Regions from separate parts of the Bradyrhizobium septentrionale genome, predicted to be linked through region 3. Evidence: predicted binding sites of a transcription regulator. Region 3 holds the regulator's gene; each other region holds the start of a gene.
What was found. The regulator LexA, encoded in region 3, represses DNA repair genes until DNA is damaged. The targets are predictions, from matches to a motif close to TGTTCNNNNTGTGTTCNG.
Positions count from the first base shown of each region.

Region 1: HAP48_RS06670 (PA0069 family radical SAM protein) is a predicted target of LexA. The motif match lies at 3,220-3,237, and genes of this name have one in related genera.
Region 2: HAP48_RS17915 (helicase-related protein) is a predicted target of LexA. The motif match lies at 6,155-6,172, and genes of this name have one in related genera.

Region 1 covers NZ_CP088285.1:989,959-997,790, forward strand. The annotation lists gene HAP48_RS06655 (glycosyltransferase family 39 protein) at 1-358, opposite strand, end outside; gene HAP48_RS06660 (ribonuclease HII) at 597-1,352, opposite strand; gene HAP48_RS06665 (VOC family protein) at 1,431-1,886, opposite strand; gene HAP48_RS06670 (PA0069 family radical SAM protein) at 2,008-3,198, opposite strand; gene HAP48_RS06675 (glycosyltransferase family protein) at 3,362-3,931, shown strand; gene HAP48_RS06680 (bifunctional helix-turn-helix transcriptional regulator/GNAT family N-acetyltransferase) at 4,025-4,966, shown strand; gene moaB (molybdenum cofactor biosynthesis protein B) at 5,090-5,653, opposite strand; gene ypfJ (KPN_02809 family neutral zinc metallopeptidase) at 5,840-6,775, opposite strand; gene HAP48_RS06695 (site-specific DNA-methyltransferase) at 7,155-7,832, shown strand, end outside.
Region 2 covers NZ_CP088285.1:3,413,357-3,421,188, reverse strand. The annotation lists gene HAP48_RS17930 (CarD family transcriptional regulator) at 342-1,133, opposite strand; gene fdxA (ferredoxin FdxA) at 1,556-1,894, opposite strand; gene HAP48_RS17920 (RNA-binding S4 domain-containing protein) at 1,979-2,248, opposite strand; gene HAP48_RS17915 (helicase-related protein) at 2,269-5,886, opposite strand; gene HAP48_RS17910 (DUF3108 domain-containing protein) at 6,541-7,371, opposite strand; gene rpmB (50S ribosomal protein L28) at 7,739-7,832, shown strand, end outside.
Region 3 covers NZ_CP088285.1:8,059,781-8,067,612, reverse strand. The annotation lists gene HAP48_RS40340 (hypothetical protein) at 1-198, opposite strand, end outside; gene HAP48_RS40335 (hypothetical protein) at 361-789, opposite strand; gene lexA (transcriptional repressor LexA) at 1,133-1,837, opposite strand; gene HAP48_RS40325 (molybdopterin molybdotransferase MoeA) at 2,069-3,280, opposite strand; gene HAP48_RS40320 (HAD family hydrolase) at 3,307-3,933, opposite strand; gene HAP48_RS40315 (hypothetical protein) at 4,938-5,576, opposite strand; gene HAP48_RS50270 (hypothetical protein) at 5,591-5,716, opposite strand; gene HAP48_RS40310 (hypothetical protein) at 6,671-6,979, opposite strand; gene arsC (arsenate reductase (glutaredoxin)) at 7,008-7,409, opposite strand; gene HAP48_RS40300 (aquaporin) at 7,406-7,832, opposite strand, start outside.

The sequences.
Region 1 (7,832 bases), 2.7 Mb from region 3:
TCGACAGCAGCACCGCCAGCACGCCCTGCGGGCCGCCGACGATGGCGCGCGCCAGCTGGTAGAAGGCGATGAAGGTCGCGATCTCGCAGGCCTGTGCCAGCAGATAGACGCCGAACACGTGATTGCCGGCGGCGCGGAAGGCGATGTCGGCGAGCCAGAACGACAGCGGCGGCCCCATGTCGGTTCCGACCTGATATTCGCGGCCGAAGGCGAGGATGGCGGCGAGATTGCCGGGCGGGCTGCCGTAGAAGATCAGCGGCAGCAACAGCCAGATCGCGGCCTGCACCAGCACCACCACCCAGACCACGAGGCGCGGCCGGGCGCGGATCAGTTCGACAACCAGGGAGGTAAACCGCATGAAACGCCTGAAATGCCCCAGCCACCCGTCAGCGGCGCCATCTGATCCCGGTGGTTTTGATAACGGGCGGCGGCGGCGGAGGCAACGGGGGCCCGATGGGTCCACGGTGTAAAGTCAGACACAGGTGTCATGCCCCGCGAAGGCGGGGCATCCAGTACGCCGCGGCGGCTGGGCTCAAGCACAGCTGTCTCCGGAATACTGGATCCCCGCATGCGCGGGGATGACAGCATCGGGCGGGTCAAGCAGCGGCTGACGCGGCTTCGCTTTCCTCGTCCACCGCGAACAGGTCGGGCTCGGCCGGGACCGGAAAATGCTTCAGCCGCGCGGCGACGACGGGGGCGAAGAAGCTGCGGTGGTGGGTGGTGGGCCCGAGCCGGTCCAGCGCCTCGAGGTGCTCGGGCACGCCATAGCCCTTGTGCTGCTCGAACCCGTAGCCGGGACAATCCAGCGCCAGCGCGCACATCAGGCGGTCGCGCGTCACCTTGGCGATGATCGAGGCCGCCGCGATCGAGGCCACGATGCCGTCGCCGCCGATCACGGCGTCGCAATCACAGGGCGTGGCGAGCTTGTCGCGTCCGTCGACGAAGACGTGTTTTGGCATTTCCGGCAGCGCATGCACCGCACGCGCCAGCGCCCACAGCGAGGCGCGCAGGATGTTGTCGCGGTCGATTCGCGCCGGCGACGCCACCGCGACCGAGAACGCAGCGGTGGCGCAGATCTCCTCGAACAGTTCCTCGCGGCGCTCGGCGGTCAGCCGCTTCGAATCGTCGAGGCCTTTTGGAATCCTGCTCGGGTCCAGCACCACGGCGGCGGCAACAACCGGACCGGCCAGCGGACCGCGCCCCGCCTCGTCGCAGCCGGCGACCGGCCAGACGCCCTGCTTGATCAGCGCGCGCTCGCGCCGGAAGCTCGGCCGCAAGACGATGCGCTTCTCCGGCTTGGCTGATTTGGCCGGCGCCTTCTTCGGCGTGCTCTTGGACTTGTCCCGAATCATGCGGGGATGGTGATCAAGCCAGCCCCGCGGCGCAACCGGGAACCTGGCGCCCTTCCCCGTAATTCAATCCGGCCGGCTCTAGTCGGGAATCGACACCCGCCTGTTATCGAGTACCTCAAACCCCGGCGCGCGCACCACTTCCCAGGCGTGGCCGTCGGGATCGGCGAAATAACCGCAATAACCGCCATAACTTGTCGGCTGCGCGGACTTCAGCAGCTTAGCGCCTTTCGAGCGCACGAACGCCATCACACGATCGACCTCTGCATCGTCGTTGCAGTTCCACGCGATCGCAACGCCATGAAAGGCCTCCGGCCGCGGCTGATCGGGCAGCCCTGCGTCGGCGGCGAGCAGATGCCACGGGAACAGCCCGAGCACGGTGCCGCCAGTGTCGAAGAAGGCGACCTCCTCGCCGGTCACGCGCATCTTCCTGGTGAAGCCGAGCGATTCATAGAAGGCGATGCTGGCGCGCATGTCGCTGACGCCGAGCGTGAGGACGGTGAAGCGTGCGGTCGGGGCGGCGGGGGCGTTACTCATTGTTGCACTCACTCATTGTTATCGTCGTAACCCGGATGGAGCGTAGCGCAATCTGGGAAAGCTCCAACCGTTGATGGAAGACCCGGATTGCGCTGCGCTTCATCCGGGCCACCGATCTCACCTAGAACAAGCACAGCTGCTCGCCGTTGCGCTTCGGCTTGGCAAAGTGATCCGTGGTCAGCTTGGTGCGCCGCTTGTTGAGCCCGAGCTTTTCGCAGGCGATCTCGAAGCGGCGGCCGATCATCCAGGCCATCGGGCCGGTGCCCTTCATCCTTGTGCCCCATTGCGAGTCGTAATCGCGGCCGCCGCGCATGTCGCGGATCAGCGTGAAGACGTGGCGGTAGCGGTCGGGATAGTTCGCCATCAGCCATTCGCGAAAGAGATCGCGGACCTCGAGCGGCAGCCGCAGCAGCACGTAGCTCGCCTCTTTGGCGCCGGCATGCACGGCGGCATCAAGAATGCGCTCGATCTCGGAATCGTTCAGCGCCGGGATCACGGGCGCGACCATCACCGTGGTCGGGATGCAGGCGTCAGCCAGCCGCTTGATCGCCTCGAGCCGCTTCGGCGGCGTCGACGCGCGCGGCTCCATGGTGCGGGCGAGCTTCGGGTCGAGCGTCGTCACCGACAGCGCGACCTTGGCGAGATTGCGCTTGGCCATCCGAGCCAGAATATCGATGTCGCGGGTCACCAGCGCCGACTTGGTCACGATGCCGACCGGATGGCCGGCGCGCTCCAAGACCTCAAGAATGCCGCGCATGATCTTCCGCTCGCGCTCGATCGGCTGGTACGGATCGGTGTTGGTACCGATCGCGATCATCCGCGCCTCGTAGTCCGGCGCCGCCAGCTCCTTCTCGAGCAGCGCGGGCGCGTCCGGCTTGGCGAACAGTTTGGATTCGAAATCCAGCCCGGGCGACAGGCCGAGATAGGCGTGGGTCGGCCGCGCGAAGCAATAGACGCAGCCATGCTCGCAGCCGCGATAGGGATTGATCGAGCGGTCGAAGCCGATGTCGGGCGAGTCGTTGCGGGTGATCACCTTGCGCGAGGTGTCGAGCGCCACACTGGTCTGGAACGGCGGCAGGTCGTCGAGGCTCTGCCAGCCGTCGTCGAAGGCTGTCCGCGCCTCGGCCTCGTAACGGCCGCTGGCGTTGGACTGCGCGCCTCGGCCGCGCCGCCGCTCGCGCTCGATCGCGACCGCGACCGCGACCGCAAGCTCGGGAAAAGGGGCAGGGACAGGCGAAGGTGCACCCGCCGGGTTATCGGAGGGCGCCGTTACCGGCGGGTGCTTGAGGGCATGAGAGGATGCTCGGCTCATGTTCTGAAGCTAACACAGCCTGAGAACAAATCAAGAACATCGCTTGAGAAAATCCACAAAGTGATGGCGCAAAATTCTGCAGGCGAAAAGGCTGCTTTGAATATGACAAGGTGATAACACGGCCGGAGTTTTTCAACCGTTTGAGCCATCGAAGCCTCGAATCATGCTGAGCGTGATCATTCCAACCGACGGCGTCGAGCGCACCGCGGTCGCGACATTGGCGGCGCTGGTGCCGGGCGCAGCCGCCGGCGTCATCCGCGAGGTGCTGCTGGTCGACCGCACCAACAGCGACGTGATGGAGCGCGTTGCCGACATCGCCGGCTGCGGTTTCCTGCGCTTCGAGGGCACGCGTGCCGCGGCACTTGCCGCCGGTGCAAAGCAGGCCCGCTCGCCCTGGCTGATGTTCCTGCATCCGGGCGCAGTGCTCGACGCGGGCTGGATCGAGGAAACCACCCAATTCATCCAGATGGTGGCAGCAAGCGGCAAGGACCGCGCCGGCATCTTCCGCTACGCCCGCGCGCCCTACACCGACCCCGGCCTGCGCGACGGCATCAAATTCGTCGCCCGGATGATCGTGGGCCCTTCGGCCGAACAGGGCCTTCTGATCGCGCGCGACCATTACGAGCGGATCGGCGGCTACCGGCCCGACGCCCGCCGCTCCGAGGCGCGGCTGCTGCGCCGGCTCGGCCGCTCCTCCCGCACCATGCTGCGCAGCCGGATCATGGTGGCGTAGGGTTTCCGACCCGCAACGCCGCTTCGCGATGCCCTGAATGGGCCTTGCAAATCGGCCTTGCCATTTATTTGATTCCGTCAAATAATATGTTTGATGAAATCAAATTCTTTTGACACGATGCTCGAGAGCCAGGTCGCCGCGATCCGCGGCTTCAGCCGGTTCTACACCCGCAAGCTCGGCATCATCGAGCCGAAGCTGTTGCACTCCCCGTTCACGCTGCAGGAGGCGCGGATCATCTACGAGCTCGCGCATCGCGAGAACTGCACCGCGACCGAACTGGTGCGCGAGCTCGACCTCGATGCCGGCTTCGTCAGCCGCACGCTACAGGCGCTGCAGCGCCGCCAGATCGTGACGCGCAAGCCGTCGAAGGCCGACAAGCGCGTCAATGAGGTGGCGCTGACCGCCAAGGGCCGCACTGCTGCCGCCGATCTCGACCGCCGCTCGCGCAGCGAAGTCGGGGCGCTGCTGAAGCAGATGGACGGCGACCGCCGCGCCGCCGTGGTGCGTGCGATGGGCACGATCGAGCAGTCGCTGGAGCCGCCGGCCGAGAAGCCGGCCGGCTTCCTGCTGCGCAGCCATCGCGTCGGCGATATCGGCTGGGTGATCTCGCGACAGGGACGCGCCTACGCGGAGGAATATGGCTGGGACATCAGCTACGAGGCATTGGTGGCCGAGATCTGCGCGCAGTTTCTGCGGTCGTTCGATCCGGCTCGCGAGCAGTGCTGGATCGCGGAGGTCGACGGCGAGCCGGTCGGCTCGATCTTCCTGGTCAAGGCCGGCGACGGCCTCGCCAAGCTGCGGCTGCTGCTGGTGGAGGAGAAGGCGCGTGGGCTCGGCGTCGGCCGCGCGCTGGTCGAGCAATGCATCCGCTCCGCACGCGAGATGGGCTACACCAAGATGACGCTGTGGACCCAGAGCATCCTGCTCGCCGCGCGCGGCATCTATGCCCGCACAGGCTTCCGCCGCGTGAAGGAAGAGAAGCACCACAGCTTTGGCGTCGACCTGGTCGGTGAGACCTGGGAGCTGGATTTGTAAGGCTCGCCCTTCTCCGTCGTCATTCCGGGGCGCGCGAAGCGCGAGCCCGGAATCCATTTCGCCGCAGGTTATGTGGCCCGATGGATTCCGGGCTCATCGCTGCGCGATGCCCCGGAATGACAGTCAGGCGCTCGCCCCTTTGGCCTTCGGGCGGCGCAGATGTTCGTCCAGCCGCGGCATGATCTCGACGAAATTGCAGGGCCGCGTGCGGTAGTCGAGCTGCGCGGCCAGAATGCCGTCCCAGCCGTCGCGGCAGGCGCCGGGTGATCCGGGCAGGCAGAAGATGAAGGTGGCGCCGGCGACGCCCGCGGTGGCGCGGCTCTGGATCGTCGATACGCCGATCTTGGCGTGGCTCAGCATGTGGAAGGCGATCGAAAAGCCGTCCATCCGCTTCTCGAACAGCGGCTCGACCGCCTCCGGTGTCACGTCGCGGCCGGTGAAGCCGGTGCCGCCGGTGGTGATGACGGCATCGACGCCCGGATCCGCGATCCAGCGCCGGATCACGGCGCGGATCGCCTCGACATCGTCGGTGACGATCTCGCGCGCCGCGAGCTTGTGGTCGGCCGCGGTCAGACGATCGGCCAGCGTGGTGCCCGACTTGTCATCCGCCAGCGTGCGGCTGTCGGAAATCGTCAGCACCGCGATGTTGAGCGGGATGAATGATTTGGATTCGTCGATCGAAGACATCTCGCACCCTTTCCCGCCCACCGACGTCATCCTGCGGTGCGCGCCTTGCGGTGCACTTGCACCGCTGGGCGAGCCTCGAAGGATGGGCCGCAGGTTCCGCCATCCTTCGAGGCTCGCCAAGAGGCGAACACCTCCCGAGTGAGCGCATTCTCGCGCTCACCCGGGGATGACGCTACCAGCACACGGCTACAAGCTACCGCCGAACGTGTTGCAGGCCTGCACGGTGCCCTGCTGGTAGCCCCGCATGAACCACTCCTTGCGCTGCGCGGCGGAGCCGTGGGTGAAGGAGTCGGGCACCACCCTGCCCGTGGCCTGCCGTTGCAGCGTGTCGTCGCCGATCGCATTTGCGGTGGTCAGCGCGGCGTCGATGTCGCCGGCCTCGAGGAAGCCCGGCCGCTTTTTCTCCTCGCGGTTGACCCAGACGCCGGAGAGGCAATCGGCCTGCAGCTCGACCTTGACCTGCAGCGCGTTGGCCTCGGCCTTGCTGCCGGCCTGTTGCTGCAGCCGGTTCACCCGCGGGATGATGCCGAGCAGGTTCTGGATGTGATGGCCGGCCTCATGCGCGATGATATAAGCCGCGGTGAACTTGCAGGCGTTGCCCGAGCAGCCGCGGAAGCGGGTCTCGACCTCGCGGAAGAAGCCGGTGTCGAGGAAGATGGTCTTGTCCGGCGGGCAGTAGAACGGCCCCATCGCCGACTGCGCCATGCCGCAGCGGCCGCCATTGGTGGCGTTGCGGAACAGCACGATCTTCGGACCGGTGTAGGTCTGGCCTGAGGCCTGGAAGATCTCGCTCCAGCGGTCGTCGATTTCACCCAAGATGCCGGCGATCATGCTGCCCATCTCGTCGGTCGGCGCGCCGCGCTTGGCCTGCCCGCCCGACGACTGCCGGTCGGTCTGATAGGTCGGCGCCTGGCCGCCGCCGGTGAGAATCTCGGCGCCGCCGATCAGGATGCGCGGATCGATACCGAAGGCGTAGCCGAGCAGCCCGAGCACGATGACAGTGCCGATGCCGAGCCCGCCGCCGCCCATCGGAATCCCGAAGCCGCCGCCACCGCCGCCTCCTCCGCTGTCGTCGCGACGGTCTTCGATGTCGTCGCTGCGACGGAAATCATCATAGCGCATGGCGGTTTCCTTTATTCCGGTCGGCGCCCCAATGCGGGACACTCCAACCTAAAATTTCCGTTCTGTTAATCAATATCCTGCCCGGCAACAATTGCCTAGTCCAAGACGCACATCGTTTGCAGTGCGAACGGCCGCAGGCAGCGGGCAATTTACCGGTCGAATCGTGCCGGTTTGATGATCCGCAGAATTTTTCGCAGAACGCGCTGAAGTTGCAGCACAACGCTGATGACATTGCGCCGCGGCGTTCGAAAGATGCTGCAATCTTTTGCATGAAGATTTCCAATTAAGTCGATTTTTACTTTGCCGGGTCAATGTGGCGCCAGTCGGTTGTTTAGTCCCGCGTCGCCGACAGCGTCGCCTGAGTCAGAGTTCTTGAGTCATGGTAGTGTCGCGTCGCGGGGCGTCTGCAAGGGCGCCCCGCACTAAATTTGAGAATGCCCCGTCGAGCCGAATCGTCATTGGCGATTGCGTCGCCGAATTGTCGAAGCTGCCGTCCGGCTCGGTCGATCTGGTGTTCGCAGATCCTCCCTACAATCTGCAGCTCAAGGGCGATCTCAAACGCCCCGATGAGTCGCATGTCGATGCCGTCAACGACGACTGGGACAAGTTCTCGTCGTTCGCCGCCTATGACGATTTCACCCGCGCCTGGCTCCTGGCCTGCCGCCGCGTGATGAAGCCGTCGGCGACGCTGTGGGTGATCGGCTCCTATCACAACATCTTCCGCGTCGGCGCCATCATGCAGGACCTCGGCTTCTGGCTCCTGAACGACATCGTGTGGCGCAAGTCGAATCCGATGCCGAACTTCCGCGGCCGCCGCTTCACCAACGCGCACGAGACCATGATCTGGGCCGCGCGCGACGAGAAGGCCAAGGGTTACACCTTCAACTATGAAGCGCTGAAGGCGTCCAACGAGGACGTGCAGGCGCGCTCCGACTGGCTGATCCCGCTGTGTACCGGCGAGGAGCGCCTCAAGGGCGATGACGGCAAGAAGGTGCACCCGACACAGAAGCCGGAGCAACTGCTTGCCCGCGTGCTGCTGTCGTCGTCGAAGCCCGGC
Region 2 (7,832 bases), 4.6 Mb from region 3:
CGTGGCTTTCGAGCCGTTCGGCATCCGGAGGTTTCGCGCGCCTCACCTCGATCGGGGGCTGAAATGGAACGCATCCACCGGATCCTGATCGAGACCGATTGCAGCACTCCGACATCGCCGCTTCGGCATGCACCGCCGTACGCTCGCGCGCAAGCTCGAGAAGCAGCGGTGAAGTATCTGCGGATCGACCGGCCCCGGATTTCGCTTCGCTTCATCCGGACTACGAATAGAGAGCCGCGTGGACGCAGCGTTGCCATTTCGGTGGCGTTGCAACGCGCGCCGCGCAAACAAAAAGCCCGGTCTTCCGACCGGGCTTTTCATCTGAAACCTTGCAGCGCCGCTTAGGCGGCTTCGTCGGCGACGCTGGTATCGTCGCCATCGCTGTCGAGATCCTCACCGTCGGCATCGCCCTCGCCTTCACCCTCGGCTTCCGCCTTGGCGCCGCGGCGCGGGCTCTTGGCGAGCTGGCCTTCGATCTCCTTGATCGCCTCGGTCTCGGTCGAGTGCTGCACGACCGCGATCTCGCGCGACAGACGGTCGAGCGCCGCTTCGTAGAGCTGGCGTTCGCTGTACGACTGCTCAGGCTGCGATTCCGAACGATAGAGATCGCGGACCACCTCGGCGATCGCAACGATGTCGCCCGAGTTGATCTTCGCTTCGTATTCCTGGGCGCGGCGCGACCACATGGTGCGCTTGACGCGGGCGCGGCCCTTCAGCGTCTCCAGTGCCTTCTTGACCAGCGCCGGCTCCGACAGCTTGCGCATGCCGACATTGGCGACCTTCGCGGTCGGAACGCGCAGCGTCATCTTGTCCTTCATGAAATTGATCACGAACAGCTCAAGCTTGGCGCCCGCGATCTCCTGCTCCTCGATCGCCAGGATCTGGCCGACGCCGTGAGCGGGATAGACCACGAATTCATTGGCCTTGAAGCCCTGACGCTGGGTCACGACCTTCTTCTCTGCCGGGGGCGGCGCAGCGGCCGGCTTGGCGGCAACCTTCGGAGCAGCGGCGGGGACGGCAGCCTTCGGGGCAGCCGGCTTCGGCGCGGCAGCAGCAGTCTTGGGGGCGACCTTCGCAGCAGCGGGCTTCGCAGCTGCCGCTTTCGCGGCAGTCTTGGCAGTCTTTTCTGGCATCACGCTTCTTTTGTTCTTTGAGGACTTTGCAGCCGCCGCCTTCTTGGCCCCCTTCACGGGCGCCTTGGCACGGCCCTTGGTTGCGCTGCGGGCAACGACAGCGGCTTTTTTCGTCGTCTTTGAAGCACTCTTTTTACGCGTTTTCTGTGACACAGCCTGCGCGCGGAAACTGCCACGCCCCTGTTCGATGTTTGCGGGAACCTCGAAGCCACAAGGTACGCATGGCAGGGGGTTCTTGGCCTGTAATGTGCCCAATATAGCACATTTTCCGCAAAAATCAATGGTTTACGCCCGATTCCGGGCATAACAGGGGACCCTCGGGTCATATGTCCGTCATTAGGGTTAAATCGGCGGCCCGGACGGAGGGCCGCGGCGGCCCAAGCCCGCCCTTATCGGGGTAGTCCCGAGGGTGACAGGCGAACTCAGTCGCCGCTGCCCGGATTCGCAGAAAAATATTTCTCGAACTTGCCTTCCTTGCCTTCCCACTCCTTGGCGTCCTCGGGCGAGTCCTTCTTCTGGGTGATGTTCGGCCAGCTCTTGGCGTAGTCGCGGTTGACCTCGAGCCACTTTTCCAGGCCCGGCTCGGTGTCCGGTTTGATGGCGTCAGCCGGGCATTCCGGCTCGCACACGCCGCAATCGATGCATTCGTCCGGGTGGATGACCAGCATGTTCTCGCCCTCGTAGAAGCAATCGACGGGGCAGACCTCGACGCAGTCGGTATATTTGCACTTGATGCAGGCTTCAGTGACGACGTAGGTCATCCAAAACTCCGAAACGATCCACTTTTTCCGGGGTTGCGTAGCGCAGGAATACCGGAGCCGCAAGGAATTGCTGGCCCTAAATAGCTATTCCTTGCCTCCTTGCAAATCCTCGCAAAGCAGGCGCGCGGACGCGGCGTCGCCGCGCCGCTCGGCAAAGCCGATCACTTTCAGCACACGGACGCTGTTGTCGAGCGCGACGGTGACGACGTCACCTAGCTTCACGGCATGGCCCGGCGATTTCTCGCGCGTGCCGTTGATGCGGACATGCCCTGAGGCGACGAGTTCAGCCGCGCTGGTGCGGGCCTTCACCACCCGCGCGTGCCACAGCCATTTGTCGAGGCGCTGTCGATCCAAGAATTAGACCAAAGGTTGGACTATTCCTTCCGGCCGGCGAGCTGCTCCTTCAGTGCAGCCAGCTTGGCGAAGGGCGAGTTCGGATCGATCGGCCGGTCGCGCTCGCGCGGCGTGCTCGCGCTCGAGGCATAGGGCCGATGCGACGGGCCGCCCTCGCGCTTGTCGCGCCCGCCCTTGTCGCGGCCGAAATCGCGGCCGCCGCGATCACGATCGCCGCCCTTGCGGCCGCCGCCGAATTTCTCGCCGCGCCGCTCATTGTCGCGATCGCGGCCCTTCCCCTCGAAGCCCTTGCCCTCGAACCGCTCGCGGCGCTGGCCCTTGTCGTCACGATTGCCCTGGCGATTATCTTGGCGGTTGTCGCGGGCCTGCGCGCCATCGGCCGGCGCGGCGGAGGCTGCCGCAGCGCCGTCAGCGGGTGCTGCGCCCGGACGCGGCGCGCGGAAATCGTGATGACGGCGCGGACGGCGATGCTGCTCGCGCTTCTCGCCTCCCCCCTCGCCGCCTTCGGCGGCCTGGGCGCCTTCGGCGGGCTTGTTCTGATGACGGCCGCGGTTGCGATCGTGACCGCGATGATGCGGCCGGCGTTCTCCATCGGAGCGGCCGCCGGGACGCCAGACCTCGACCAGTTGCGGTTCGGCCGGCGTCTCTGCGGCTGCGGGAGCAGCCTCGGCGGGTGCAGCCTCAGCGCTCGCAGTCTCCGCGGGCGCCTCAGTGGCAGCCTCAGGCGTCCCCGCAGCGGCTTCCACGGCGGGCGCGGGCTCGGCTGCGGCTTCAGCGGCGGGCGCTTCAGGAGCGGGTTCTTCGGCGGCGGCGGGCGCGTCGACGGGAGCGACGCGCTCCGCTGCGGCATCCTGGTGGGTCTCGATGACCACAGGCGTCGCCTCGCTGGCAACCACCTCGGCAAAGCCGACATCGGGCAGCAGCGCAGCCGACGGTGCGGGATCGCCGGACACCGGCTGATCGACAGCAGCTTCGGCCTCAGGCGCTTCGGCCTCGGGCGCAGCGGTAGCCTCCACTGCATCGGCCGTGACCTCTGCGGCGGCGTCGGCCGGCGCATCAGCGGCGGCATCGACCGGCACATCCGCGGCAGCGTCAGCACCAGCCTCGACCGGCGGCGTCTCGGCAGCGGCCGTCTCGGTGGTCTCGACCGGTGCCACCTCAACCGCCTTCGGCGGCAGCGGCGGACGACGGTCCATGCGATAGCCGAGCGCGCGCAGGATCGAGGCAAAGTCCTCGCCAGCCGAGCCGGTCAGCGAGGTCATCGCCTGCGTCACGACAAAGCCGCGGCCGTCGAAGGCGCCTGTGGGCTTTTCGCCCGGCGAGGTCTCGCGCCAGGCCAGCGCCGGACGGATCAGATCGGCAAGCCGCTCGAGGATGTCGACGCGCACCGCGCGTTCGCCGCACTGGCGATAGCCGAGCACGCGATAGGCATCGCGAGCGAGCTGCTTGTCGACCGGGAACGAGGTGCGGCCGCTCGACGCCAGATGCTGCACGTTCGACAGCGCGCTCATGTCGACATTGTTCTGCTTCTCGGCCCACAGCAGCGAAGCCAGCGAGCGCGCCGCGGGCTTCAAGAGCTGCGGGAAATAGATGTGGTAGGCGCCGAACCGCACGCCGTATTTGCGCAGCGCGGCACGCGAGGGCTGATCGAGATCCTTCATCTCGGCCGCGATCTTGCTGCGCTCGAGCACGCCGAGCGCCTCGACCAGTTGGAACGCGATGCCGCGGGCGATGCCCTGGATATCCTCGGCCTTGGAGAGTTCGAACAGCGGCCCGAGCAGTTTTTCGATATGCGTTTTGAGCCAGAGGTCGAGCCTGGTCTGCACCGCTTCGCGCGAGGCGCCGGTCAGCCGCTCGTCGGAAATGATGCGTAGCCGCGGATGCAGCGCGTCCTCGGCGGCCACGAGCTTCGCCACCGCATCGCCGGTCCAGCGAATGGTGCCGTCGGAGGTCAGCACGAACTGCTCGTCGGGCGCGGCGCCCAGTTTCTCGGCGCGCGCGTCGATCTCGCGCGCCAGCACCTGCTGGGCGGCGGCTTGCAGCGCCTTGGCGTCGCTGCCGGCCTCGGCCGCATCAGGTGCAAAGGTGAAACCATCGAGCCGGCCGATCACATGGCCTTCCACGATCACTTCACCGGTCTTGCCAATTTCCGTATTCAAAACTGAGTTCTCCCGCAGGCGGCGCATCAATACACTGGTCCGCCTGTCAACGAAACGCTCCGTGAGCCGTTCATGCAGCGCATCGGATAATTTATTTTCGAGATCGCGCGTGATCCCCTGCCAGTGCTCCGGGTCATACAGCCAGTCAGGCCGGTTGGCCACAAAGGTCCAGGTCCGGATCTGCGCGATCCGGCCCGATAGCGTGTCGATATCGCCGTCGGTCCGGTTGGCCTGGTCGACCTGGGCGCCAAACCATGCGTCAGGGATACGACCCTTTTGCATCAGGAAGCCATACAGGGTGGTCACGAGTTCGGCATGGGCGGCCGGCGATAGCTTCCGATAGTCCGGAACCTGGCAGGCCTCCCATAGCCGCTCCACCGCCTTAGCCCCATGCGCGAATTCGCGCACCTCGGCGTCGCGCGCGACATGGTCGAGCACGCGCTGGTCCTCGGCGATCGGGGCCCGCGTCAGTGCCTCATGATTGGGCGCCATCGCCAGCGACACCTGCAACGCGCCGAGCGAGGCGAAATCGAGCTTCGCGTTGCGCCATTGCAACATCTTGACGCTGTCGAAGGTGTGGTTCTGCAGCGCGTTGACGAGCTCCGGCTCGAACGGCGCGCAGCGTCCCGTCGTACCAAAGGTGCCGTTGCGCGTGGCGCGCCCGGCGCGGCCTGCGATCTGGGCGAATTCGGCCGGCGTCAGCCGGCGGAACTGATAGCCGTCATATTTGCGGTCGGAGGCGAAGGCGACGTGATCGACGTCGAGATTGAGCCCCATGCCGACCGCGTCGGTGGCGACGAGATAATCGACGTCGCCGTTCTGGAACATCTCGACCTGCGCATTGCGCGTGCGTGGGCTGAGCGAGCCCAGCACCACAGCCGCGCCGCCATGCTGGCGGCGGATCAGTTCGGCGATTGCGTAGACTTCGTCGGCGGAGAACGCGACGATCGCGGTCCGCCGCGGCTGCCGCGTGATCTTGCGGTCGCCGGCGAATTCGAGCTGCGACAGCCTTGGTCTTGTGATGATCGAAGCACCCGGCAACAGCCGCTCGATGATCGGGCGCATCGTCGCGGCGCCAAGCAGCAGCGTCTCGTCGCGGCCGCGGCGGTTGAGCATGCGATCAGTGAAGACGTGGCCGCGCTCCAGATCGGCCGCGATCTGGATCTCGTCGACCGCAAGGAACGACACATCGAGATCGCGCGGCATCGCTTCCACGGTCGAGACCCAGAACCGCGGCGCCTTCGGCTTGATCTTCTCCTCGCCGGTGATCAGCGCGACGTTGTCGACGCCGGCGCGATCCGCGATCTTGTTGTAGACCTCGCGCGCGAGCAGCCGCAGCGGCAGCCCGATCAAGCCAGAGGAATGCGCAAGCATGCGCTCGATCGCCAGATGCGTCTTGCCGGTGTTGGTCGGGCCAAGCACCGCGGTGACGCCTGCACCGGGCACGCGATCATTTCCGAACGAAGTTGAGAAAGCCATATTTTGCAGGTGTTTCTTGAATTGTTGGCACGATCTCCGTTCCGTCATCCTGAGGAGCGCGTCAGCGCGTCTCGAAGGATGCACGGCCGAGATTGATCCGTTTGCGGCGGTCTTGATGAGACAGCGGGGCCGTCGCCCTTCGAGACGGCCGCTCCGCGGCCTCCTCAGGGTGACGGTGAGGGATTGACGCTTTCGTCTTCACTCCTTCACGCGTCCTTTCGCAAAATCTGTCTCACAATGCGACGCTTTCTGCGCCCGGCTTAAGCTTCGGAACGAGTCTAGAACGAATCGCGCCCGAATCGGTGACTCCATTCCAGGCCTGAAACGTTCACCGCAACATCTCGGGTGGACCTGATGGCGGCGGCACTAGATCAAGTTTGAGAGGGCTCCACAAGCACAGGATATGCGGACTGAATTCCTTAAATTCCAGAGGGCCTGAGTCGAATCAGAAGCAGGCAAGAGTCAACTGGATTCCGGTGACGTCTGTTGCATTCCCTGGACCGCGGTCACCTCTCCCTGACCCGTCATCCTGAGGAGCGCGAAGCGCGTCTCGAAGGATGCACGGCCCGGCCGGTGGCCGTCGATCCTTCGAGACGCGCGCAAAAGCGCGCTCCTCAGGATGACGGTCGGGCAGCGTGGCCGCGATCAGATCCCCTACTGCGTCTTCGCCACGCGCGGCGGCGCGGCTGTGGTGACGAACGTGGTGGCTTCCAGCATGGCCTGGCCGAGCGGGGTCGGGATCGTCATGCGGAACGGCACCAGCAGGCGGGTGCCCGCGATCGGCACGAAGGCGATCTCGATGTTGCGCTGGGCGGCGAGGTATTTGATGACGGGGCGATCCGGGATGTAGCCCGAGACCGGCACGAAATAGAGCGCGCAGACCAGCGCCGGGCCGTGATAGCCGCGCTCGGCCTTGACGATCTCGACCCGTTTGAAATCGAGCTTGAGGTCGTAGCGCATGCGGCCGTCGAACACGCCGGCGCCGGTGCGGCAGACATCCGGGCTCATCAGTTCGGCATTGCCGGGCGCGCGCAGGAACGAGCCGGTCATCGGATCGAACACGCCCTTCTTCTGCGCATCCGACACAGGCAGGCGGTCGGCATCGACAGGCGGCTCCGGCTCGATGGTGGATTCCTTGATGGCGCCGTTGGCGAGCACCATCCGGATCGTCTCCGATTTCTTCGAGGTCTTGGTGGTCGCGGTGTAGGAGGCACCGACCAGCGATCCATTGACGACGCGGCCCTGCGAGGCGCCCGAGCCGCTGCCGCCGGAAAATGCCTTCAAGAGCCCCGCGGTGCCGCCCTGGGCGGTGGCTGAGAAAGAGTCGTCGCCGATTTCGATGGTCCAGCTGCCCTTGCCGACCGGGATACCGGCCAGGGTCGCCTCATACTGGGCGTCGACACGCCCCTGCGCGCTGGCGCGCTCGGCGCAAAACAGCAGGAGGGCACCAGCGCACAGGCCGATGAGCCGGCCGAGCGGGGGCAAAAGGGCAATCGTGGTGGTCACTTACGTACCTGACGGTCCTGCTATCGGCGCTCGGTTCGTTGTCCAATTTCGCCAAGTCACATCGGGATGTCACATCGGCCGGACAACACGCGCATCTCTTATGGAACCAAGACTTGCAGCCGAATACGCCCTTTATATGGTTGCTATATCCGGCGTTAAGTGGCTGGAACGGCTTATGAACCGCCGTTTCCCGGTACCGCCATGCGGCGATATAATCTTGACGCTTGGGCGATCTGCCCCTATACACCCGCGGTTCCTGGAAAATGGACGCGAATTCAAAACCCCTGCGCGGGCCGCGTGATCGCACGTGCCGCCAGTGGCGGGGATGCAATAAGGATTTTGTAAGATGTCCCGGCGCTGCGAACTGACGGCCAAGGGCCCCCAGACGGGCCACAAGGTGAGCCACTCCAACATCAAGACCAAGCGGCGCTTCCTGCCGA
Region 3 (7,832 bases):
CAGCTCGAACAGGCCGAGATGGTACTCGTCGGAATCGGGGCCGGCGTCGGGCTTCCTGACGAGGGTGAAGACGGCCTCGGGAAACTGCTCCCAGACCTTGAGATCATCGGCCGTCACCGTCAGCCAGCCGAACCGGAACATGTAGCGGCCCGGCTCGGTGACGCGTCCAGCCTTTTGCCATGTGACCTTGTCGACCACTGCGCAGGTTTCCGTGAGTGCACGTCCTCCGTACGCGATGATGCGCCAAGGCGCTCGCCGACGCAAATCTCCTCATGCGCCCCGGAAGCGGAAATCCGGGGTCGCTCGAAATCGCTTAAGGTCATCCGCCGCCGAATGGCTCATTCCGCGGCGACGGTGCGCTCAACCCAAAAACAGCGACGCGAATGCGGAGGGGCGCCGCTCCACAGCCTTCGGCTTGTGCTCGACCTGCGGATGCAATGCCGGCAATTGCAGCACGCTGACGCGCTGTCCCTCGACCAGCTGGGTCACCAGAACATGGCTGCCGTCGGGGAATTCGACCGCGTCGTGATGGCGATCGGGCACGTCGGGCTCAACTTCGTTGAACACGCCGACGCGGAAATTCATCGTCTTGGTCCAGATCCAGCGGCTGTCGTAGCGAACGTTCTCGGCGAAAGCGAGCTCGGTGCCCGGCAGCATGCAGACCGCGACCGTGGGATCGTTCTCCGAAGCAAAGCCGCGGGTCGACGTGCCGCGGAAGGTCGTGGTGATCAGCGTCTCTCCGACAATGGCGGGGCGCGCTGCCACGGCGTGCAGACTATAGTCACACATCGGATGGCTCCTCTTTTCGAGGTAGCGACCCGTGCCTCTCCTTGAGGCGCAGGCCTCTACCAGAGTGGACGATAGCAAACGAGTGTCTGCTCGTTTCTGGGCGATTGTACGACTGGCCGTCGAACGCCTCAATCACAAACACGCTACACTGCGCGAGAGGTATCGGGGCGCATCCAAGCTGGTCCGCACGCTGCGCTATCTTCCAAGGAACGATCCGATCTGTTGCTCGTTCCTGGATCGGGACGACTTTTTCTTCGAATCGTCATCCCGCTCCATATGTCTGTTCGAGCATGATCTTTTCGGAAAACCGCTTCGCACTTTTCCGGATCATGCTCCGCGGTCGTCAGTATTTGCGATAAAGGCCGATCAGCTTGCCCTGGATGCGGACCCGGTTCGGCGGCAGGATGCGCACTTCATAGGCAGTGTTGGCCGGCTCGAGCGCGATCGATGCACCGCGGCGGCGGAAGCGCTTCAGGGTGGCTTCCTCCTCGTCGATCAGCGCCACCACGATGTCGCCGGTGTTGGCGACGTCGTTGCGCTGGATCAGCGCCATGTCGCCGTCGAGGATGCCGGCGTCGACCATGGAGTCGCCGCGCACCTCCAGCGCATAATGCTCGCCGGAGCCGAGCATGTCGGGCGGCACGCTGATGGTGTGGCTGCGGGTCTGCAGCGCCTCGATCGGCGTCCCGGCCGCGATCCGGCCCATCACGGGGACGGCGACCGGACGGTTGCCGTCGTCCTCGGCGATCGGCGGCGTGCTGCTGCGCTTGCCGAGGGTGCCCTCGATGACGCTGGGCGTGAAGCCGCGGCGACCGTTGCCGCCGCCGGCGGCCAGTTCGGGCAGCTTGATGACCTCGATGGCGCGGGCGCGGTTGGGCAGGCGGCGGATGAAGCCGCGCTCCTCCAGCGCAGTGATCAGGCGGTGGATACCGGACTTCGAGCGCAGGTCGAGCGCATCCTTCATCTCGTCGAAGGAGGGCGGCACGCCGGCCTCTTTCAGACGTTCATTGATGAAACGCAGAAGTTCGTACTGTTTGCGCGTGAGCATCTCGAGTATTCCCCCGGTTGATAGCGTCGTTCGATTCCGAGACTCTTCAGGTGGGGCCTTCAGACGGGGCCTGATCTCGGGAGCGCGATGCTCCCTGGCGGCTTCCCGATTGTAGACACCAGTACTCGAAACAAATCATGAACGGACACTATATGTTCGATATGTGTTCCGCAACCACTTAATTTCCGGTGAACGCATCAGGCGGCGCGCAATCGGCAGCCCGCGAAAACCTCACTCGGGCAGTGTGAGGATCTCGCATTCGCTGCCCTTGGCGGCGGCGGGCGCGAACGGCGGACGCACCAGAAGTGCCCGCGCCGCAGCGAGATTCCCGAGCAGCGAACTATCCTGCTGCATCACCGGCGTGGCGATCGGCGCGCCGTCCTGGCGCTCTTCGAGACGCGCGCGCAGGTAGTCCTCGCGCCGGTCGTTGGCGGCGAGGTCGCGGCCGAGCAGGGCGGTCGTGCGGACATGATGGATGGTGTTCCGGCCGCTCAAAGCCCGAATCAACGGCACCAGAAACAGGAAGGCGCAGACATAGGACGACACCGGATTGCCGGGCAGGCCGATCACCCGCATCGCGCCGAGCCGGCCATGCATCATCGGCTTGCCGGGCCGCATCGCGATCCGCCAGAACGCCATCGCGACGCCCTCGGCCTCCAGCGACTGCTTGACCAGATCGTGGTCGCCGACCGAGGCCCCGCCGGTGGTGATCAGGATGTCGGCGCCGGTCTCCCGCGCCCGGCGGATGCCGGCGGTGGTCGCGGCCACCGTGTCGGCGGCAACCCCGAGATCGACGGTCTCGGCGCCTTCGGCGCGCGCCAGCGCACGCAGCGCATAGCCGTTGGAATAGACGATCTGGCCGGGGCCGGGCCTTGAGCCCGGCATCACCAGCTCGTCGCCGGTGGCGAGCACCGCGACCTTGGGACGGCGGCGCACCGCGAGTTCCGGATAGTTCATGGCGGCCGCCAGCGAAAGCGCGCGGTCGGAGAGGCGGCTGCCGCCCTTCAGCAGCAGGTCACCCTCACGGAAGTCGACGCCGGCCGGGCGGATGTGCCGTCCTGGGCTCGCGGCCTCGGTGATCGAGATATGGTCGCCGTCGACCCGGGTGTCTTCCTGGATGATGACGGCGTCGGCGCCATGGGGGATGACGCCGCCGGTGAAGATCCGCACCGCCTCGCCGGCACTGAGCGTCCGCTCGAACGGCCGGCCGGCGGCGACTTCGCCGATCACCCTGAGCCGGGCCTTGAGGTCAGCCGCATCGGCGGCGCGCACGGCGTAGCCATCCATTGCGGACATCGGCTCCGGCGGCTGGGTGCGGCGCGCCGCGAGGTCGTGCGCCAGCGTGCGGTGGTAGGCCGCATCGAGCGCGACTATCTCCTCCGGCAGCGGTTCGGCGCCGGCAAGAATGGCGGACAGGGCATCGGCAACCGGCATCAAAGCCACGCGCAAAACTCCTTAGGTGCAAATGGTCAAATACCAAGTGCGGTCAGCGCCCTTGCCACGTCATCCGTCGATGTCACGTGGATGGCTTGAAGGCCGCGCGCCCGCGCACCTTCGATATTGGCAGCCAGATCGTCGAAGAACAGGATCCGCGACGCCGGCACGCCGATCGCTTCTACCACATGATCGTAGGCCGCGGCGTCGGGTTTCCGAAGGCCGATGCTCGAGGACAGGAACACGGTCCGGAAGTGGCTGAGCAGCTCGGCATAGGCGACCGAGAAGTGCGCGACATGTGCCGGATTGGTGTTGGAGAAGGCGTAGAGCGGCATTCGCCCTGCGGCGGCCGCGAGCAGGGGTGCGATGCCCGGCATCTCGCCGGTGAAGATCGAATTCCAGCCCTCGAGGAATTGCGCGTCGGTGAGCTCGACGCCGAGTGACCGGCGCAGGCTGGCAAAGAACGCCGCGTCGTCGATCCGGCCGATCTCGTGATGCCTGTAACTGTCGTCGACGACGAAACGGCCGGCGAGGTCGGCCGGCGCGCAACCGGCATGCTGTGCCCAGTGCGTCATCGCCTTGTCCAGGCTGATATCGAGCACGACGCGGCCGATATCGAACAGCAGCACGTCGGCTGAGTCGGGGGAGAGTTGCGAGGTCATTGCGTGAAACCATGTACGAAAATTGCGGGCAGGCGGCAATCTCCCCGATTTGTGCGGCAGGCATGCGACTTCCCTGTCGTCCCGGCGAAGGCCGGGACCCATACGCCGCAGCAATTGTAGTGAACGGGACTCGTCGTTCCAGCGACGCTCAACAGTATTCTTTTGTGGTTATGGGTCCCGGCCTTCGCCGGGACGACAAGGAGTGTGTGGCGCGGTCTGTGGGTCATACGCTCGCATTCTCGCGACATGATTTGTCCGAGCTTTGCTTCTCGTTCCGCCCTCTCCTTGAACAGAGGGCGCAGGGAAAGCCGGGTGCCGATCGCACCCATGGGCCCCGAGCAAAGGGTAGAAAGCTCGGGGGTAGGACCACAGGTGTAACCGGAGCAATCCGGCTTTCCCTGCGCGATGGTTTTACGGCTTACTTCGTGCTCTCCCCGGCGAGACTGGGCTTGTTTGTCACCGCCTTCGCAACACCGCTTTCGCGTGTTGCGACGAGACACCTGCCGCTAGGGCGTCAGGACCACACGACTTCACCGTCCGCTTCACGCGCATTCGTCGACTGCGTGCTCGGCGTCCACCGCATCTCACCGCAACACCCGTGACGATGCGCAGCGCCCCTCGATCGGGTGAGACGGGAGATTCATACACCGAGTTGGGTGTGCCGATAAACAGAAATATTTTTGCTGCGGGGGCTTGCGCCGTCGGGCAACTCAGTGGCAGGGCGGCAGCCCTAGTCCGATAAAAGCTCATTTCTGTGGCGCGATGCACGGATGCTTTCTCGGAGCATTCGTAGCGTTACCCCCTGAACTACGCGCGCTCGCTCACCATCTCCACTAATCATACCCGCAGGTCGACTATCTCTATTGGTGATATCGTCAGGTACGCCAGCCTCCTTAGCGGCAATGCGCCACTTGCGTCTAAACTCCGCTGCGCTCCACGGCATGGCGGTGATCTCGTTGATCACGAGAGGTCCGCTGGTTGTCCGGTGGATCACGTGCTGCAGTTCATCCATGACCATAGGGGCCGTCTGGAGATCGACTTGGGATCTGCCGCTGTTGTTTGCCAACGGAGTGCCGCAACACATTGTTTGAATCGATGTTCGACCAGCGCAGGCCCCGTAGCCACTTTTGCTCTCGCCATATAACATCGGATACACCTTCTTCGGTGAGGGGCACCCATTCTCCGATCACGTCTCTTTGATTAAGCAGAAGCTCAAACTGCAGTGCCTGTGCGAGTGCTATCGATGGCCAACCATAATCGTGTGCCGCCAAGCGGATTGCGTTGGCCTGATCTAAGGTCATGGTTTGATAGCGAGGACCGATCATTTCAAAGCGCGCGCCCGATAATGCATCGAACAGCCGGGCGCACTCTTTGTCTTCAAGTATGGTTGCGCCAAATCGAAACAGGACGCGAAGCCGCCCCACGAGCGAATGCGCCATTGCTACCTTGTCGTCGTCGCCAAGCCATTCGTTGTACCAGGAGATCAAGTTGCGCGTTCGAATACGCTCGAGCGAACTGCTCCCATGTTCGCGAGCAATCCGCGATAACAATCGCTCATGTTTGACTCGAACTTCGTATTTAAGCTTGCGAAAGTCGGAGTCTGGATCCGTGCGGTATTCCTCAATCAGCTTTCCGAGCTTCATTCGCGTCTCCGGCTTCAACTTCCGAAGTAAAAAGCCAACACAGTGGCGGCAATCGTAACTGCTCCGATGATGCCTGCAATGCCTTCGGCATGAATGTATGCTCCTACAAACTTGAATTCGATGCGCGGTGTTTCGCTCACGATCTGTCTCCCTCTGCAAGAATGTGGCGGCCCAAGCGGGCGCTGCCTAATGGGTGACATTCGATCCGCGCCTCAAGCAATCAGGCTTAACGAAAAAAGTGAGAACCGACGTAAAGTCAATAAGATGTCAAAGGAGGCGGCCCATCAGCGCTCATGAGAAAAGAGCGCTGATGCCCAGCGCGACGCAGAGGCATATCGGTAAGCGTCTGAGCAGACGAGGGAAATCCTGCGCGATTCACAAGTCAGGCCGACGCCCGGTTGCGTCGGTAGAGACCCGACTGAAAAAATTGATAGCTCGGTCAATTCGATAGCTCCCTATCCGCGCTCTTTTCGCTGAGCGCGGGAGGGTGGTCGAGCGGCCGGGAAAATCATTTCCACCCCAATGCTAGGACCGAAATTCAATCCGAGCGGATGAATTTCGATGCTTAACGACGCGGGCGGCTACGGTACGGGCGATGAGGGCGAGCGCGAGGCGCCGTCCGATGCCGACCAGACTTTCCAGAAGCTCCAGAAGTAGTGCAAGGCGGATTTCAACAGCAAGGGCCAAACCCGCTGGCGCCGCGAAGCCTGCGAGGACTTTGACTTTGGGGCCGGCGAACCGCTTGCGGAAGATGCTTGGCTCACCAATGCGACCTGAATGCTGCCGCGCAGCCTCTCACATCCTCGAAAGCGCCAGGCCGAAATAGGCGATGAGCGCGCCGGTGCTGAGAATGATGACGACGAGCGCTTGCTCAGAGCGTGCCTGCAAGGTCTTCCGGGTCACGGTGATGGCGCTCCATCTTCGAAAATCATTCTGTTCAACTAACGTGGGTCCGTGTCCGTTCCCGGCTCCTTCCGAGGAACTTGCGCCTTGTCCGGGGAACCGGCCATGCATGGGCAGTAGCCTCCCAAGCGCCGGCTAGCGATAACGTCGCACTGTTCCACACGTGAGGCTGCTCGTCGAACCAGAGCCGATCAATCGCTCTTGGGCCGGTGCATCAGCATCCCGATGGCCAGCATACCCATGCCGCCCAGCGTGGCGCCCGTAGCGGCCTGGAGGAAGAAGTTGTCGGCAGGTCGCAACTCGTTGAGAGCGCCATTGCCCATCACCACGGTCGCTGCATAGCTTTGCAGAAAGTAACCTCCCAGCGCACTAGCGATCAGGCCCGCCGCGCTGTGGCCCCAGAACCCGAATGCGTGGTCGCGCACCACCGCGGCGACGAGATGAGCACCAATGAATCCGGCAACGATTTGGATGTAGAGGTTGGTTGCGGTCCAAAGCATCGGTCGCTCCATTGGCCGCATCAGCACTTCATCGCGCCTCAACCACTTCGCCGTCTTCCTTCACGAACCGTCCAACCGGTGAGTCCAGAAGATCGACGACCGCCTCCGATGGCCTGCACAATCGCACACCTTTTGGCGTCACCACGATCGGCCGGTTGATGAGAACGGGATGCGCCAGCATGACATCGAGCAGTTCCTCGTCTGTCCATTTCGGATCGTCCAGACCGAGCTCCTTGTAGGGCGTCCCTTTTTCGCGCAGCAGGGCGTGCACGGGGATTCTCATCGCGGCAATCAGCTCCTTGAGCTTTTCGCGCGACGGCGGCGTCTTGAGATATTCAATGACGACGGGCTCGGTGCCACTCTGGCGGATCATCGCGAGCGTGTTGCGCGAGGTGCCGCAATCCGGGTTGTGATAAATCGTGACGGTCATGGTCGTGTCTCCGCAATGGCAACGCCGCCGCGCAGTTTGGGACGGCCGAGCAGCCAGTTCATCAGTAACATGCCGGCCATCGCGCCGCAGAGCTCGGCGAGAACGAACCCCGGAAGGTCGATGGGCCGAATACCGGCGAACGTGTTGGTGAGGCAGCGTGCGATCGCAACTGCCGGATTGGCGAACGACGTTGATGCCGTGAACCAGTAGGCGGCTGTGATGTAGAGCCCGACCAGCCAGGGAACGGCCGCGCGCTGAAAGCGGATGCCGGCCAGAATGGTGGCGACCAGGCCGAAGGCGGCCACGGCTTCCGCAAACCACTGCGGTCCGCCGGTCCGGACCTTCATCGACAGGTCGATCAAGGGATGAGCGAACATCAGATGCGCCGCCATCGTGCCGACGGCGCCGCCTGCGATCTGCGCT